2 linked regions of the Flammeovirga yaeyamensis genome follow. The protein of the gene in region 1 binds, or shares a complex with, the protein of each later gene. Links are inferred from orthologs where the notes say so. Each region holds a gene or a part of one and is shown in the gene's direction. Other genes may lie near its edges.

What was found.
Region 2: the proteins of secY (region 1) and secA are in contact, whole or in part, in a crystal structure (PDB 3DIN), measured with the Thermotoga maritima proteins. The link is inferred for Flammeovirga yaeyamensis from one-to-one orthologs. Residues at the interface, in WP_004081795.1 of Thermotoga maritima: Glu108, Gly109, Glu110, Glu111, Ala236, Glu237, Arg238, Arg239, Ile240, Thr241, Ile242, Gln243, Tyr244, Ala245, Arg246, Arg247, Val248, Thr249, Gly250, Arg251, Arg252, Val253, Tyr254, Gly256, Ala257, Ser258, Thr259, Tyr260, Leu261, Pro262; in WP_004082002.1 of Thermotoga maritima: Glu261, Ala262, Arg263, Lys300, Ala301, Arg302, Thr303, Ile304, Ile305, Leu323, Tyr324, Asp325, Pro326, Val329, Ser330, Tyr333, Ile336, Lys340, Phe345, Val349, Glu363, Phe364, Tyr374, Ser375, Gly376, Gly377, Glu393, Ile395, Thr482, Ser483.

The regions. Positions count from the first base shown.
Region 1 is NZ_CP076132.1:4,609,040-4,616,835, reverse strand. What follows is about bases 4,872-7,796. They hold secY (preprotein translocase subunit SecY), read left to right. Parts: upstream 4,872-5,635; coding sequence 5,636-6,958; downstream 6,959-7,796. Other genes in these bases: infA (translation initiation factor IF-1), read left to right, coding at 7,747-7,796; map (type I methionyl aminopeptidase), read left to right, coding at 6,958-7,731; rplO (50S ribosomal protein L15), read left to right, coding at 5,180-5,629; rpmD (50S ribosomal protein L30), read left to right, coding at 4,940-5,119; rpsE (30S ribosomal protein S5), read left to right, coding at 4,872-4,920. In the rest of the region: rplP (50S ribosomal protein L16), read left to right, coding at 294-719; rpmC (50S ribosomal protein L29), read left to right, coding at 728-1,060; rpsQ (30S ribosomal protein S17), read left to right, coding at 1,082-1,336; rplN (50S ribosomal protein L14), read left to right, coding at 1,412-1,780; rplX (50S ribosomal protein L24), read left to right, coding at 1,786-2,109; rplE (50S ribosomal protein L5), read left to right, coding at 2,109-2,657; rpsN (30S ribosomal protein S14), read left to right, coding at 2,673-2,942; rpsH (30S ribosomal protein S8), read left to right, coding at 3,000-3,398; rplF (50S ribosomal protein L6), read left to right, coding at 3,478-4,032; rplR (50S ribosomal protein L18), read left to right, coding at 4,038-4,391; more of rpsE, read left to right, coding at 4,405-4,871. UniProt on the Escherichia coli protein: The central subunit of the protein translocation channel SecYEG. Consists of two halves formed by TMs 1-5 and 6-10.
Region 2 is NZ_CP076132.1:337,017-345,844, forward strand. What follows is about bases 3,116-7,072. They hold secA (preprotein translocase subunit SecA), read left to right. Parts: upstream 3,116-3,488; coding sequence 3,489-6,872; downstream 6,873-7,072. Other genes in these bases: KMW28_RS01270 (FKBP-type peptidyl-prolyl cis-trans isomerase), read left to right, coding at 3,116-3,282; KMW28_RS01280 (hypothetical protein), read left to right, coding at 6,972-7,072. In the rest of the region: KMW28_RS01255 (DHH family phosphoesterase), read left to right, coding at 1-469; KMW28_RS01260 (FKBP-type peptidyl-prolyl cis-trans isomerase), read left to right, coding at 489-1,400; KMW28_RS01265 (FKBP-type peptidyl-prolyl cis-trans isomerase), read left to right, coding at 1,577-2,701; more of KMW28_RS01270, read left to right, coding at 2,728-3,115; more of KMW28_RS01280, read left to right, coding at 7,073-7,553; KMW28_RS01285 (quinone oxidoreductase family protein), read left to right, coding at 7,663-8,631; KMW28_RS01290 (SDR family oxidoreductase), read right to left, coding at 8,709-8,828. UniProt on the Escherichia coli protein: Required for protein export, interacts with the SecYEG preprotein conducting channel.

The DNA.
Region 1 (7,796 bases):
GTCCCAACCAAATTCAACAAACATAAAGTTAAGATTGTGAAGGATATTAAATTTTGATATTTTTTTTGCTAACTACTTGTTTTACAAAAAAAAGTGTCATACTTTTGCAATCCAAACCTCGGGAAACTACGTTCATTAGACATGAGCGAAAGTCCTAATGATTTTAAGATAGATATATACATTCTGTTTATTTAAAAGAATTTAGCTAACTCAAGCTCAAGTTCTCCGAGATGTTTGTGCACTAGACATAAAATATCGCAGGAAGTACCTGCGTGGTAAATAACAGAATAACAATGTTACAGCCAAAGAGAGTCAAGTTCAGAAAGAGACAAAAAGAAAGAAGTAGAAGCCATGGCATCGCTCAACGCGGTCATAGCATTTCTTTTGGTAGCTTCGGTCTGAAGGCACTTGAAGGAGGTTGGATCACAGCTCGTCAAATCGAAGCGTCACGTATTGCGATGACTCGTGCGATGAAACGTGAAGGTCAGGTATGGATTCGTATCTTCCCTGACAAGCCAGTTACTTCAAAGCCAGCCGAGGTACGTATGGGTAAGGGTAAAGGTGCCCCTGCTTATTGGGTTGCTCCAGTGAAAGCCGGAACAATCTTGTTCGAATCTGATGGAGTATCAATCGAGAGAGCACAGGAGTCAATGAGATTGGCTGCGCAGAAGCTCCCAATCAAAGTGAAGTTTGTGGTCAGACCAGACTACGTAGGATAATCTGAGAGATGAAAACAAAAGAGTTAAAGGATCAGGTGAAAGGCTTATCTTCGGAAGAGCTTGCAGAGAACATCAAAACTTCTCAAAAGCAATTAGAAGATCTTGCTTATGCTCATGCAGTATCACCACTAGAGAACCCAATGCAATTGAAAACACTTAAAAAGCAAGTTGCTCGTCTTAAGACTGAGTTGCACGCTAGAGTGACAGTTGAATTGGAGGAAAAGGTTAAAGCTGATAACGTAACTCGTGAGTCTATCTCAGAGTTCTTGCAAAAGTCAACGTTTTTAGCGCCTGTAAACAAGAAGATGGTTTTAAGAGCTATCGAGAAAGTTAACAACTAAGATACCTGATAGAAGAAGATCATGGAAAGAAACTTCAGAAAGCAGCGTCAAGGAGTAGTAGTGAGCGACAAAATGGACAAGTCTATTACAGTGCAAGTGGAAACACGTCAAAAGCACCCAATGTACGGTAAGTACATTAAGAAGACTAAGAAGTTTATGGCGCATGATGAAACTAACACTGCAGGTATCGGAGATACCGTTAGAATTATGGAGACGCGCCCATTGAGCGCGCGTAAGCGTTGGAGATTGGTGGAGGTAGTAGAAAAGGCGAAGTAATTCGTTCTTCTATCCATCTTCAAAATTTAATCATTTTACAATCACCAAGTAAAGAATCCTTATTAGGATAGGAAAATGATACAACAGGAATCAAGACTGTCAGTAGCAGATAACTCAGGCGCAAAAGAGGTACTATGTATCCGCGTGTTGGGTGGTACAAAAAAGCGTTACGCTTCTGTAGGCGACAAAATCGTCGTTTCTGTGAAGTCAGCGATCCCTTCTTCAAATGTTAAGAAAGGGACTGTATCTAGAGCGGTTGTTGTAAGAACTAAAAAAGAAGTTCGTAGAAAGGACGGTTCTTACATTCGTTTCGAAGACAATGCAGCAGTTCTATTGAACGCGCAAGACGAGCCAAGAGGTACTCGTATCTTCGGACCAGTCGCAAGAGAGCTTCGTGAGAAGCAATTTATGAAAATCGTTTCGTTAGCACCTGAGGTACTCTAAGAGTTATGAATAGAAAATTCCATATCAAAAAAGGCGACAAAGTAACAATAATCTCTGGCGAAAATAAAGGCAAAGAGGGAGTTGTACTTACAGTTGACCGTGAGAAGGAGCGTGCCATCGTTGAAGGTGTGAATATGGTTACTAAACACGTTAAACCTACGGCTGAAAAGCCAGAAGGTGGTGTTAAGCAAATGGAAGCACCAATTCACGTTTCAAACATTAAGTTGATCGACCCAGAATCGGGTAACGCTACTCGCGTAGGTCGTAAGCTTGACGAAAACGGTAAGTTGAAAAGATATTCTAAGAACACTGGAAAATTTATCGACTAATGGCTACAGCGACAAGATTAAAGGACAAATACCAAGAGGAAATCGTTCCAGCATTAAAGGAACGTTTCAGCTACAAGTCTGTAATGCAAGTTCCAAAATTGGAGAAAATTATCATCAACAGAGGTGTTGGTGAGGCAGTTGCAGATAAAAAACTTGTAGACATCGCAGTAGAAGAATTATCTACTATTGCAGGTCAGAAAGCAGTACCTACGATGTCTAAGAAATCAATCTCAAACTTCAAATTACGTGAAGATATGCCAATCGGCGCTCGCGTAACATTAAGAGGTGACAGAATGTATCAATTCTTAGATCGTTTGATTACTATTGCTATTCCTCGTGAGCGTGACTTCCAAGGTATCAAGGATAAATTGGATGGTCGTGGTAACTATACTTTAGGTGTAAAAGAGCAAATCATCTTCCCAGAGATCAAACTTGATCAAGTAAAGAAGGTGACAGGTATGGACATCACGTTCACTACCTCTGCTAATACAGATGAGGAAGCTTATGAGCTTCTGAAATTATTTGGAATGCCTTTTAAGAAAAAATAGTAAACACGAGAAACTATGGCAAGAGAAGCAATAAAAGCTAGAGAGCGCAAGCGCGAAAGATTAGTTGCAAAATATGCAGCGAAGCGCAAAGCGTTAAAAGAAGCAGGTGACTGGGAAGGACTTGATGCTCTTCCTAAGAACTCTTCACCGGTTCGTTTACACAATCGTTGTAAATTAACTGGACGTCCGAAAGGTTACATGCGTAAGTTTGGTATTTCACGTGTTACATTCCGTGAAATGGCATCAGCAGGTAAAATCCCAGGCGTTACAAAATCGAGCTGGTAATTTTAATTTAGGAACCTACGGCACAGAGTGCTGTAAAAATATTTGCAAGCAATGGCAATGACAGATCCTATAGCGGACTACCTTACGAGACTTAGAAACGCGATTAGCGCTAACAAGCGTATCGTAGAAGTACCTGCTTCAAACATTAAGAAGCAGATGACTAAGGTGCTGCATGACAAAGGCTTCGTTCAAGGCTACAAGTTCGAGGATGGTGTAAACACTCAAGGTGTGATTAAAATCGCATTGAAGTATCATCCAGTGACTAAGCAACCTGCGGTTGTTGATTTGGAACGTGTTTCACGTCCAGGTCTACGTAAGTATGCTAGCGCTAAGAACATGCCACGTGTACTTAATGGTTTAGGTATCGCAATCCTTTCAACTTCGAAAGGTGTGATGACTGACAAAGAAGCACGTGAACAAAATGTAGGTGGCGAAGTACTTTGCTACGTATACTAATAAAATATTAGTACAATACTTTAATATAACGGCTGACCGCTTCCCTAGTAGGAAGCCTTAAGCCCTAATTTGAGAAACCATGTCAAGAATTGGTAAAAAGCCAGTTTCAATCCCAGCGGGTGTTGAGGTAAAACTTAACGACAACTTAATCGTTGTAAAAGGACCTAAAGGAGAATTGCAACAGGAAATCAACAAAGACATCGCTATCGAGGTAGAAGGTTCAGAAGTACGTTTCGTACGTCCTTCAGATCATAAAGACCACCGCTCTTTGCACGGTCTTTATAGAGCCTTGACTCAAAACATGGTGGTTGGTGTATCTGAAGGATACAAAAAATCACTAGAGTTAGTAGGTGTCGGTTTTAAAGCATCGGTACAAGGTCAATTATTGGACCTTGATCTTGGTTATTCACACAGAATTCTTTTCCAAGTTCCAGCGGAAATCAAAGTGAGCGCTGAAACTGCAAAAGGACAACCACCTGTAGTACACGTTGAAGGCGTTGACAAGCAATTGGTTGGACAAGTTGCAGCGAAGATCCGTTCATTCAGAAAGCCAGAACCATACAAAGGTAAAGGTGTGAAGTATGTTGGTGAAGAGATTAGAAGAAAAGCAGGTAAAGCTGCTGGTAAAAAATAACAAGTATGGCCACTAAGAAAGATCTGAGAAGACTGAGAATCAAAAGGGGTATTCGTAAGAAGATTTCAGGTACAGCTGAACGCCCTAGACTCTCTGTATACAAAAGTAATACTGCAATCTATGCGCAGTTGATCGACGACCAAACTGGCCGTACTCTTGTTGCCTCTGATTCACGTGAGATCAATGCTGAAAGCAAAGCATCTAACGTTACATTGGCTGCAGAAGTAGGCAAAAAGGTTGCTGAGAAAGCTACTGCTGCTGGTATTTCAACGGTTATTTTTGACCGTAACGGTTACCTTTACCACGGTAAAGTGAAAGCGTTAGCAGAAGGTGCTAGAGAAGGTGGTTTGAAATTCTAAAGAGTTGTCAGAGATGAAACAAAACGTAACAAAAGTAAAATCAGCTGATCTAGAGCTTACAGAAAAAGTTGTTGCTATCAAGCGTGTAGCTAAGGTAGTAAAAGGCGGTAGACGCTTCAGCTTTTCTGCGATCGTAGTTGTAGGTAACGGTGACGGCGTTGCTGGTTATGGTTTGGGTAAAGCCAACGAGGTAACTGACGCAATCACTAAAGGCATCGAAGACGCTAAGAAAAACCTAATGAAGGTACCAGTACTTAAAGGTACTGTTCCTCACCCTCAAAAAGGTAAATTCGGTGGCGGACGCGTGCTAATCAAACCTGCATCTGCAGGTACTGGTGTTATCGCAGGTGGTGCGATGCGTGCAGTTCTTGAATCAGCAGGTGTACACGACGTATTAGCGAAATCACAAGGTTCTTCTAACCCACACAACGTGGTTAAAGCAACTTTTGATGCGCTACTTAAAATGCGTGATCCACGCATGGTAGCTGAGCAACGCGGCGTGAAATTAAGCAAAGTTTTTAACGGCTAATCAAATATTTAATCTAGTTATGGCAAAGATCCGTATTACTCAGGTTAGATCGTTGATCGGTCGTCCTGAAAGACAAAAACGCACAATCAAGGCGTTAGGGTTAGGAAAAATCAACAAAACTGTCGAAAAAGATGTTAATCCACAGATTTTAGGCATGGTAAAAGCAGTTGATCACCTAATCAGCGTTGAAGAGTTGTAATTTCTTTGTACTTTTGCATAAAGCATTAGTACTTTAAAAGGTATTAATTAGGAAACAGTCATGAAACTGCATACACTAAGTCCTGCGAAAGGTGGTAAAGTACGCCAAAATAAGCGCGTAGGTCGTGGACAAGGCTCAGGCCGTGGTGGCACGTCAACACGTGGTCACAAAGGTGCTAAGTCGCGTTCTGGTTATAGCCAGAAGTTTGGCTTCGAAGGAGGTCAAATGCCACTACAACGTCGCGTGCCTAAATTTGGCTTCAAATCTCCATTCAGAGTAGAGTATACTCCGATCAACTTGGAAAATATCCAAAAGATCGCTGATGAGAAAGGTATTACTACTTTCGCGTTAGAGACATTCGTGGAGTTAGGAGTTATTTCTAAGAACGGCAAAGTTAAAGTTCTTGGTAATGGCGAACTAACTGCAACAGTAGAGATTTCGGCGAACGCTTTCTCTGCATCTGCTAAAGAGGCAATCGAAAAAGCAGGCGGAAAAGCGATTACATTGTAAGAAGCTATGAACAAGTTTGTCAAGACACTGAAGAACATTTTTTCAATCGAGGAGCTAAGAAACAGAATTTTATTCACTCTTGCGCTCCTAGCGATTTTCAGATTGGGATCGTATATCGTACTGCCCGGCGTTAACCCTGCAGAACTTGCAGATCAAACAGATGGAATTCTAGGAATGTTAAACGTCTTTTTAGGCGGGTCATTCTCTAGAGCTTCTATTTTTGCCTTGGGTATCATGCCTTACATTTCGGCATCCATTGTGATCCAATTGTTGAGCATGGCAGTGCCTTACTTCCAGCGTATGCAAAAGGAAGGAGAATCTGGTCGTAAACGAATTAACCAAATTACGCGTGTTTTGACGATCGTGATTACACTCTTCCAAGGATCAGGATATTTATATTCTACGATCCCTACAGAGGCAATCGTCATCAAACAGTCATTATTCTACCCAGCATCCATATTAATTATGACTGCGGGTACAATTTTCTGTATGTGGCTTGGTGAAAAAATCACTGAAAAAGGAATTGGTAATGGTATCTCCATGTTAATCATGATCGGTATCATTTCTGGCTTACCTGTAGCATTGTATCAAGAAGTAGATCAATTAGATCAAAACATTTTATTTGTTGCTGAACTTGTTACTTTGTTCTTTATTGTAATGGGTGTTGTTCTATTGAACGCAGCTGTTCGTAAGGTACCTGTGCAATATGCACGTCAGGTAGTAGGTGCTGGAGGTAAGAAACGTACTTTGGCTACTGGCCAACGTTCTTACATTCCATTAAAAGTGAATGCTGCGAACGTGATGCCTATCATTTTCGCACAATCATTAATGTTCCTTCCTTCTATGATTGCAGGCATTTGGGCAGATCAAAGTGATAATGCGAGATGGATTCAGCAAAATTTTGCTGACTTCACATCATTAGCTTACAATTTGACATTTGCAATTTTAATTTTAGTGTTCACGTATTTCTATACGGCGATTACGATCAACCCTGATCAAATGGCAGAAGACTTAAAGAGAAACAATGCATTTGTACCAAATGTGAAACCAGGTGAGGAAACTTCAAACTTCATTAGCTGGATTCTAGATAGAATCACATTACCTTCAGCAGTATATTTAGCAGTTGTGGCAATTTTGCCAGCTTTTGCTAGTATGTTGGGTGTTAGTGCAGGTTTTTCTAGATTCTATGGTGGTACATCACTTATTATCATGGTGGGTGTTATCTTAGATACTCTTCAGCAAATCGAATCATACTTGCTTATGCAAAATTATGATTCAATGATGAAGTCTGGGAATATCAAAGGACGCCAAAACGTGGCAACAGTCTAATGGTATACTACAAAACAGAAGAAGAGATAGAACTAATGCGTGTTAGTGCTGATTTACTCGGCAGAACGCATGGTGAAATCGCCAAGAATATTAATGAAGGGGTAAGCCTTAGTGCTATTGATAAAATCGCTCATGATTTTATCATGGACAATGGGGCTCACCCCTCGTTCTTGAATTATAATGGGTTCCCAAACACTTTGTGCATGTCATTAAATGACGTTATTGTACACGGTATCCCTTCCGATTATGAGTTGAAAAGTGGTGACGTAATCTCTATTGATTGCGGAGTACTTTTAAATGAGTTTCATTCTGATAGTGCATACACTTACCCAGTGGGTGATGTGGATCCTGAAGTAATGAAACTTTTAAAGGTTACTAAGGAATCACTTTATAAAGGAATTGATGCTTGTAAAGTCAATAACAGAATTGGTGATGTGAGCTTTGCAGTTCAACAACACGCTGAAATGCACGGTTACGGAGTCGTTAGAGAATTGGTTGGTCATGGTTTAGGTAGACACCTACATGAAAAACCAGAAGTACCTAACTATGGGAAAAGAGGTAGAGGATTAAAAATCAAAGATGGATTAGTTATCGCAATTGAACCTATGATTAATTTAGGTACAAGAGCAATTACTCAAGACAACGATGGTTGGACAATCCGTACGAGAGATCGTAAACCTTCAGCTCATTATGAACACACTGTTGCTATTGTTAATGGTGAAACAGAAGTGTTGACAACATTCAAGTACATCGAGGAAGTATATCCATTTTAATTAAAATAATATCAAATGCCAAAACAATCTAATATTACCCAAGACGGTACGATCGTAGAGGCCCT
Region 2 (8,828 bases), 4.3 Mb from region 1 along the record:
AAGCAGCCGTACATTAAGAATTGCAGCTGCACTTAAAGATACAGGATTAGACACAGCTCGTCTTTACAATCTAATCTATGATAATAATACAGAGACAAGATTACGTTTTCTTGGTCATGCATTAAAAGAAAATCTAACGTTTTGGCCAGAGTTAAATACTGGTTTCTTTACAGTTTCACAAGACGATAGAGATCACTTTAAATTGCAGTCAGGAGATACAGAGGGATTGGTGAACTATGCACTATCTGTCAACGGAATCAAAATCGCTGCTATTTTTAAAGAAAAAGACGAAAGAGATGGAATTAAAGTATCTCTTCGCTCAATTGGAGATTTTTCTGTTGCCGATTTGGCTGCCGAACATTTTAATGGAGGTGGACACAAAAACGCAGCAGGAGGCCGAGTGGACGGAATGACAATAGATGAGGCAGTAGTCTTGTTTAAGAAAGTTTTAGAAGAGAAACTGAAATAGATTTTTTATTGAACTAAATATGCAAATTACTAAAAAAATTGCAGTAGCTGCCCTTATGTTGGGAGCTGTTGCTTGTGCTAAGAAAACTCCTTCAGGGAAAGAGTTTAAAATTGTTGAAAGCGGAAATGGAGTGAAACCAATCGAAAACAATGTAGTAGAATTTAAATTCAGTATTTCTGATGATAAAGACTCAACATTATTCGAAAACTCTATGATGGGTAGAGGTGAGTACGAAATGTTCGTTCTTCCTCCAGATTCAGTTTTCAAAAAAGCAATTGCTGAAGGTCAACAAATTGATCCAATTATCGAGATGTTAACAATGGCTCACGAGGGTGATTCAACTCAAATGTCTATTGTTGCTAAAGATTTCTTTGGTAAAATGTTACCTCCATTCGTAAAAGACAGCTTAGACGTAGTAAAAGTTGGTCTTCGTATCTCAAGAGTATTTGATAACAGAGAGGACTATACTCAAGTAAAAGAGGCTGAAATGGAAGCAGCTGCTGAAGCACAAAAAGCTACAGACGATAAAGTAATCACTGATTTCTTAACTGAAAACAAAATTGAAGGTGTTCAGAAAACAGAATCAGGTTTATATTACATCATCACTAAAGAAGGTAAAGGTGAGAACCCTACAGCAGGTGATAATGTAAAAGTACACTACACAGGTACATTATTAGATGGTTCTAAATTCGATTCATCTGTAGATCGCGGGCAACCATTACCGTTTGTATTGGGTCAAGGTAGAGTAATCAAAGGTTGGGACGAAGGTATCGCTTTGTTAAACAAAGGGGCTAAAGCTACTTTGTATATCCCTTCTGGATTAGCTTACGGACCAAGAGCAATGGGTGCTCAAATTCCTGCCAATTCTGTTCTTAAATTTGACGTTGAGTTAGTTGACTTCACGAAAGCTGAAACTCCTGCTTCAAAATAATTTAAGGATTAAGATAAGTTTCTTAAATAGACTTATTTAATTATAACATATTTAAATACAGCAGATTTACCACTGTCAAGAGTGGTAAATTTGTTGTCATACAATAGGGTAGATTTGTATTCCTCTAATTTGAGGTGAAATGATTGAAATCTAATTTAATAAAACCTACTTATCTTATGAACAATACTTACAACAAGTTCTTTAAATTTATTGCATCTGCAGGCTTCTTATTAGCCTTATCAGGATGTCTTAAAAATGACATTGTCGATTACGTAGCTCAGGATACTCAAACCCTGGAAAACTACTTGAACGATAATGATATTGAGTATTTCAAAACTTCATCATTAGGTTCAGGTTACGGAGTATACATTACTCCTAACGCGGGAATCCTTTTCCCACCTGCTAAACCAGACGAAAGTGGTCATGATACACGTATTATTGAAACTACTCTAGACCTTAGAAGATTTGATCAATCGCTTATCGGTAACGAACAAGTTGATACTGATCCTGATAACTTGGTTACACAAGTTTTCTTAAAAGATTCTACATATACTTTTGCAATGCGTAGAGGTGCAATTTGCTTAGGCTACATGGATGCAGTAATTAATCTAAATGGTATTGAAGTACCAGAAAGAGTTTATATTCCATCTTATTTAGCATTTGGAGGTACGGCTTCTACAGGTATTGGATTAGAATTCAATGATATTGTTACAGCTGAGAATCTAAAAATTAAAGCTGTGAGAAATGTGTACACTCAAGCAGAACACGAAAAGCAATTGGCAATTACTTATGCAAAAGATTCTTTAGGGATTAATGTAGATGTATCAGATACTTTATTCACAAACAAATCTATTGTTGAAGAAGAATATGGTAAAGATGGTCAATTACTTGAGTTACCAGATTACATCGTTAAAAAGGTAGTAACAGAAGGATCAGGTGATGTGATTGCAGCAGGAGATACAGTTAATGTTCGTTACGAAGGTAAATTTATCGGTGTAACATCGCCTAATAGAGAAAATATCGTATTTGATTCTAATGAAGATGCTGATTCTCCATTAAATGTTGTAGTTTACGAAAGTAGTAAAGATGCTAATGATAGCAACGCTTCATCTCAAGTAATTAATGGTTGGTACAAAGCATTAAGAACAATGAAAAAAGGAGAAACTGCTATCTTTGTATTACCATCGCATACTGCGTATTGGGATACTGGTGATAACGCACAAACTTTTGATTTGTTCAAAAAAATCCGTCCTTTCAAAACGTTGGTTTTTGAAATCACTGTGGAAGCAGACGAAGATTAATAAAATCAGTCAATTTTTATAAAACTATGCAAATTCGCATTCCATATTTATTTTTAGTATTCGCTGCTTGTTTCAGCATCTTTTCTTGTACAACAAAAACGGAAGTACTTGAAGAAATAAACGAAGAAGCTGCCGAAGATTTTTTAATCAGACAATACATTGTTGCGGATAGTGTATTTGTTGCAGATAATGATAGCGAAGTAGATCAATACTTTAAGTTTGGTGTGTATATGACATCAACTGGTACGACTACTGGAGAGCCTATTAACCCGGATAGAAAAATCTCTTTTGGTGATTCTATTCACGTAACTTATACGGGTTGGGTAATGGGACCTGAAGCTGTTCCTTTTGATAGTAATGTTTTAACAGGTGTTCCTTTTGAAATAGTACTTGGAAAAACTTCTGTTATCGAAGGGTGGAATATTGCATTGTTTGAAATGCACGAGCATGAAAAAACGAAGGTAGTCATTCCTTCAACTTATGGATACGGTGTGGCCGGGAGTCCTCCAAGTATTCCAGGTAGATCATCATTAGTATTTACCATGCAAGTGGATAGTTTATGGAAAACAGACGAACAATAAAGTCTAAGAAATAAATGAAAAACCGAAGAAAACTCTGATTTTCTTCGGTTTTTTTTGCTTCATAGTAAAAAATGTGAATAATCATATATATCTTCTATCTAGTAACTATTGAAAATCGTTTAATTACATTAAATTTGTTGCGATTATCTAAGCACTAAAATAGGTAGTCAGTTCAATCGTTAAGATCATACAATTAAAATACATATATGTTAGATTCCATAACCAAATTATTTTCAAAGGTTTTTGGTACAAAATCAGAAAGGGACCTAAAGAAAATTACCCCTTATCTTGATAAAATTAATACTGAATATCAAAAGCTTCAAAATATTTCCGATGATGAGTTAAGAGCTAAGACTGCTTATTTCATCGATTATATTGAGCAAGGATTACAAGGTATCGACAAGCAAATTGGTGATTTAAAAGAGTCAGTTGAAAACGATCCAAAATTGGATTTGGCTTTCAAGGACAAAGCTTTTAAAGATATTGATAAGCTAAAGAAAGACCGAAATGAGAAATTAGAAGAAATTTTAATGGACCTTTTACCTCAAGCGTTTGCTGTAGTAAAAGAAACAGGTCGTAGATATACAGAAAATAAAGCAATAACTGTTACTGCATCGGATTATGACCGTGAAATGGCGGCAAAATACGAGAACGTAACCATCGATGGAGATAAAGCTACTTGGTCAAACAAGTGGTTGGCTGCAGGTAACGAAGTAGAATGGAACATGATCCACTACGATGTACAGTTATTGGGTGGTATTTTCCTTCACCAAGGTAAAGTAGGTGAAATGATGACGGGTGAAGGTAAAACACTCGTAGGTACATTGCCAGCTTACCTTAACGCATTGGCTAAGCGTGGTGTTCACGTTGTAACTGTGAACGACTACCTTGCAAAGCGTGACTCGGAATGGAATGCTCCTTTATTCCAATTCCATGGTTTATCGGTAGATTGTATCGATAAGCACCAACCAAACTCTGAATCAAGAAGAAAAGCATATCGTTCTGATATCACTTATGGTACAAACAACGAATTCGGTTTCGATTACCTACGTGATAACATGGCGAGAGATAAGGACGATCTAGTGCAAAGAGAGCATCACTTTGCCATGATTGATGAGGTCGACTCTGTTCTTATTGACGACGCTCGTACTCCTTTGATTATCTCAGGTCCTGTACCTAAAGGCGATCAACAAGAAGAGTTTGCTGAATTAAGACCTAAAGTTCAAACATTGGTAGATGAGCAACGTAAGCAGGCTCAAAAAATGTTGAACGAGGCAAAGAAATTGATCAAAGAAGGTGATAAGACTCAAGGTGGTTTACAATTACTAAGAGTACATAGATCACTTCCAAAATATAAACCTCTAATTAAATTCCTTGGTGAAGAAGGAATGAAGCAATTGCTTCAAAAAGTGGAAGGCGAATACATGCAAGACAATAACCGTCGTATGCCTGAAGCGGATGAGCCTTTGTTATTCGTGATTGAGGAAAAGAACAATAGTGTGGAGCTGACTGAAAAAGGTATCAAAACCGTAACAGGTCACAACTCTCCAGACTTCTTTATTTTACCTGACTTGGCAACAGGTATTGGTAAAATTGAAAATGATCCTGAGATGGAAGACGAAGCTAAAATTGAAGCAAAAGATGCTTTGATTGCGGACTTCGATACGAAATCTCAACGTATTCACTTAATGAAACAATTGCTTAAGGCTTATACTTTATTCGAAAAAGATGTAGACTACATCTTAGTAGACAATAAAGTGAAAATCGTCGATGAGCAAACAGGTCGTGTGATGGAAGGACGTCGTTATTCTGACGGTCTTCACCAGGCACTAGAAGCAAAAGAAAACGTAAAAATCGAAGATGCTACTCAGACGTATGCAACAGTAACGCTTCAAAACTACTTCCGCATGTACCATAAATTAACAGGTATGACGGGTACGGCAATTACTGAAGCAGGTGAATTCTGGGAAATCTACGAATTGGATGTAGTAACAGTTCCAACTCACCGTCCGATTGTTCGTGCGGATAGAGAGGATTTTGTTTACAAAACTGTTCGTGAGAAATTCAACGCTGTAGCTGAAGAAGTATTGAAGTTGGTAGAACAAGGACGTCCAGTGCTTGTGGGTACAACTTCAGTAGAAAACTCAGAGATCATGTCTCGTATGTTGAAGATGAGAGGTATTGAGCACCAAGTCTTAAACGCGAAACAACACGGTCGTGAAGCAGAGGTTGTAGCCAAAGCAGGTCAGTCAGGTGCAGTAACTATTGCAACCAACATGGCAGGTCGTGGTACGGATATTAAGTTACCTGTAGAAGTAAAAGAAGCAGGTGGTTTAGCAATTATCGGTACATCACGTCATGAATCACGTCGTGTAGACCGTCAGCTTAGAGGTCGTTCAGGTCGTCAAGGTGATCCAGGATCGTCTCAATTCTTCGTTTCATTGGAAGATAACTTGATGCGTTTGTTCGGTTCTGATCGTATTGCATCTGTAATGGATAGATTAGGTTTGGAAGAGGGTGAAGTAATTCAGCACTCAATGATTACTAAATCTATCGAAAGAGCACAAAGAAAAGTAGAGGAAAACAACTTTGCTATTCGTAAACGTCTACTAGAATATGATGACGTGATGAACTACCAAAGAGAGGTAATCTACCGTCGTCGTAGAAATGCTTTATTTGGAGATCGTCTTCAAGTAGATATCATGAACTCATTCTTTGATGTTTGTGTAAATATCTCAGAAACTCACGTAGGTAACTACGAAGGATTCAAGTTAGATGCTTTAAAAATTCTTGGTGTAACCACTCAGATTAGTGAAGAAGGATTCCAGGAACATAATGAAGAGTATTTAACTCAAGAATTATACAAAGAAGCATTAGAGCATTACAAGGCGAAAAATACATCGATTTGGGAGAAAGCAAAACCAATCTTCGAAAAAGTAAAAGAAGAAAGAGGTGGAGTAGTTGAAAACATCGTGATGCCATTTACGGATGGTAACAGAATGTTCCAAATCAATGTAAACCTTGAGAAAGCATTATCTTCTGACGGAGATGAGGTGAGTGCCGCTTTAGGTCAAAGTGCTACTTTAGCAGTAATCGACCACTTGTGGAAAGATCACTTACGTGAAATGGACGAGTTGAAACAACAAGTTCAAAACGCCGTTCACGAACAAAAAGATCCATTATTGATCTATAAATTTGAATCATTTGAGTTGTTCAAGTCATTCTTGGCAGAAGTAAACGACGAGATTATCTCGTTCTTATCAAAAGCTAGAATTCCTGTACAAGAGCAACCTCCTATGCCAGCGGCTCCTCAACAGCCAAGACGTCCTGAACCACAAGTGACAGCGTCGAAAGCAGAAGCAGGTTCGGCTTTAGGAAATGATCCAAAACCTCAACAAGGTGAGGGTGTTCCTCCACAAGCACCGAGAGGTCCTGTAGAGGTGGTGAAGCCTAGACACAGTGATAAAACATACCAAAGAAACGACCGTGTGACTGTAAAGTATCAAGACGGTACGGTAAAAGAAGGTGTGAAATACAAAACTGTTGAGGTGGATGTAGAAAAAGGAAACTGCGTGATTTTAGAATCATAGTCGTTCAAAAATATATATTCAGGAGTGGACTCTTAGGAGAATCCACTCCTGTTTTACATTCAAACTCCATAGAAAATAGAATATTATCTGATCATTATTATGAAGTTACTCTTACGATTTTTTTTAGTTGGTTTATTTTTAGGAGCAATAAGCTGTAAACCTTCTCAAACCACGACCACTTCTTCGGCAGATTTAATTGATACTGATTTTTCGAAATACATGCCAACCCCAGAAAAAGTGGAAGCTTCAAAACCTCAAGAAGTGGAAGAAACGGTAACGTCTACTACTTTGCCTACAGGTGATGTAAATGAAGAGGTCAATACTATTTTAGGAGATTTATCTTCAAGAGATTTAGGTGGTATTCCTATCTATAGAATATTAGTGTATTCGGGTAGAGATAGAGCTAGAGCAGAAGATGTAGTGTATAACCTTAAAGAAAGATTTGGCAACTACGAAGTTGACCTTACTTTCGAGCAACCGAACTATAAAGTGAAAGCAGGTTACTACTACGATAGATTAACAGCTCATGCTGAGCACACAAAAATAAAAAAGAAATATAGAACAGCTTTTCTTCTAAAGGAAAAAATGGATGTAAAAGATGTTCAATCTCGTATCGATAGAGCTGAAGCTAGAAAAGAAGCTGCAGAATTAGGCGAAGACGAGAAAGAAAGTAATGATTAATTGATCATCAAATAGTTGGTGGTTATACTATAGTTTAACTGAAGAAGGTCTTAATGATGTTCTTCAGTTATTTTTTTATCAAGACTTACACACTAATCATATAAACATTTTGAAAGCACTCACATTTTCATCATTCGGTTCACCTGATGTTCTAGAATACATCGATCTTCCAAAACCATCTATCAAAAAGGGAGAAGTTTTACTTAAAAATGAAGCGATAGGTTTAAACTATGCAGATGTTTACCGTAGAAAAGGAAACTATCATTTAAAGGGAAATCCACCCTATTTAGCAGGTTATGAAGGGGGAGGAACAGTAGTAGAATCAAAATCAGAACTTTATAAAGTAGGCGATAAATTAGCTTACGCTGATGTCCCTTTTGCAAATGCCGAATACATTGTGGTTCCAGAAACGCATGCTATTCCTTTACCCAAAGAAATTGATATTCAATTGGCAGCATCTGTACTTCTCCAAGGTTTGACGGCACATTACCTTTCAAAAGACAGTCATGATGTCCAAGAAGGAGAATATGTGTTGGTACATGCCGCCTCAGGAGGAGTGGGACAAATTCTTACGCAAATCTGTAAAGCAAAAGGTGGTATTGTCATTGGCTTAACAAGAAGTGCTGATAAGTTACAAACCATTATTGATTGTGATGCGGATCATGCAGTTCAGTTAGACGAAAACTGGAAAGCTAAAGTAATGGAGATTACGAATCAGAAAGGTGTAGATGTAGTTTTCGATAGCGTTGGAGTTACTTTAGAAGACAGTTTTGAAGTCACCAAAGAATGTGGTCATGTGGTTTTTTACGGGATGAGTGGAGGAGATCCAAAGCCAGTAGACCCGAGAATGTTGATGGATACAAGTAAAACTTTAACTGGGGGTGATTTATGGAGCTATTTGATCAATCAAGAAGAAAGGCTTCAAAGGTCTAAAGAATTGTTTGATATGATTTCCAATGGATCTGTCAAAATCAAAAAGCCAGTAGAATTTAGTTTATCTGATGGAAAAGCAGCTCACGAATTTCTTGAATCAGGAAAAAGTTCGAGTAAAGTGTTATTGATTCCAGATCAAGAATAAAAAATATCAAAAATAAATCCCCTTGAAAAATCATTTTTCAAGGGGATTTTATTTTCAGAAGCAGTGGCTTCTGCCATTTATTTCTTTTTATTGGATTGACGAATGGATGAGGCGATATCATCCCAAACAGGAGAAGGTATTGCATCTAAATGATTGAATTCTCCGGCTCCTTTTAACCACTCACCTCCATCAATAGT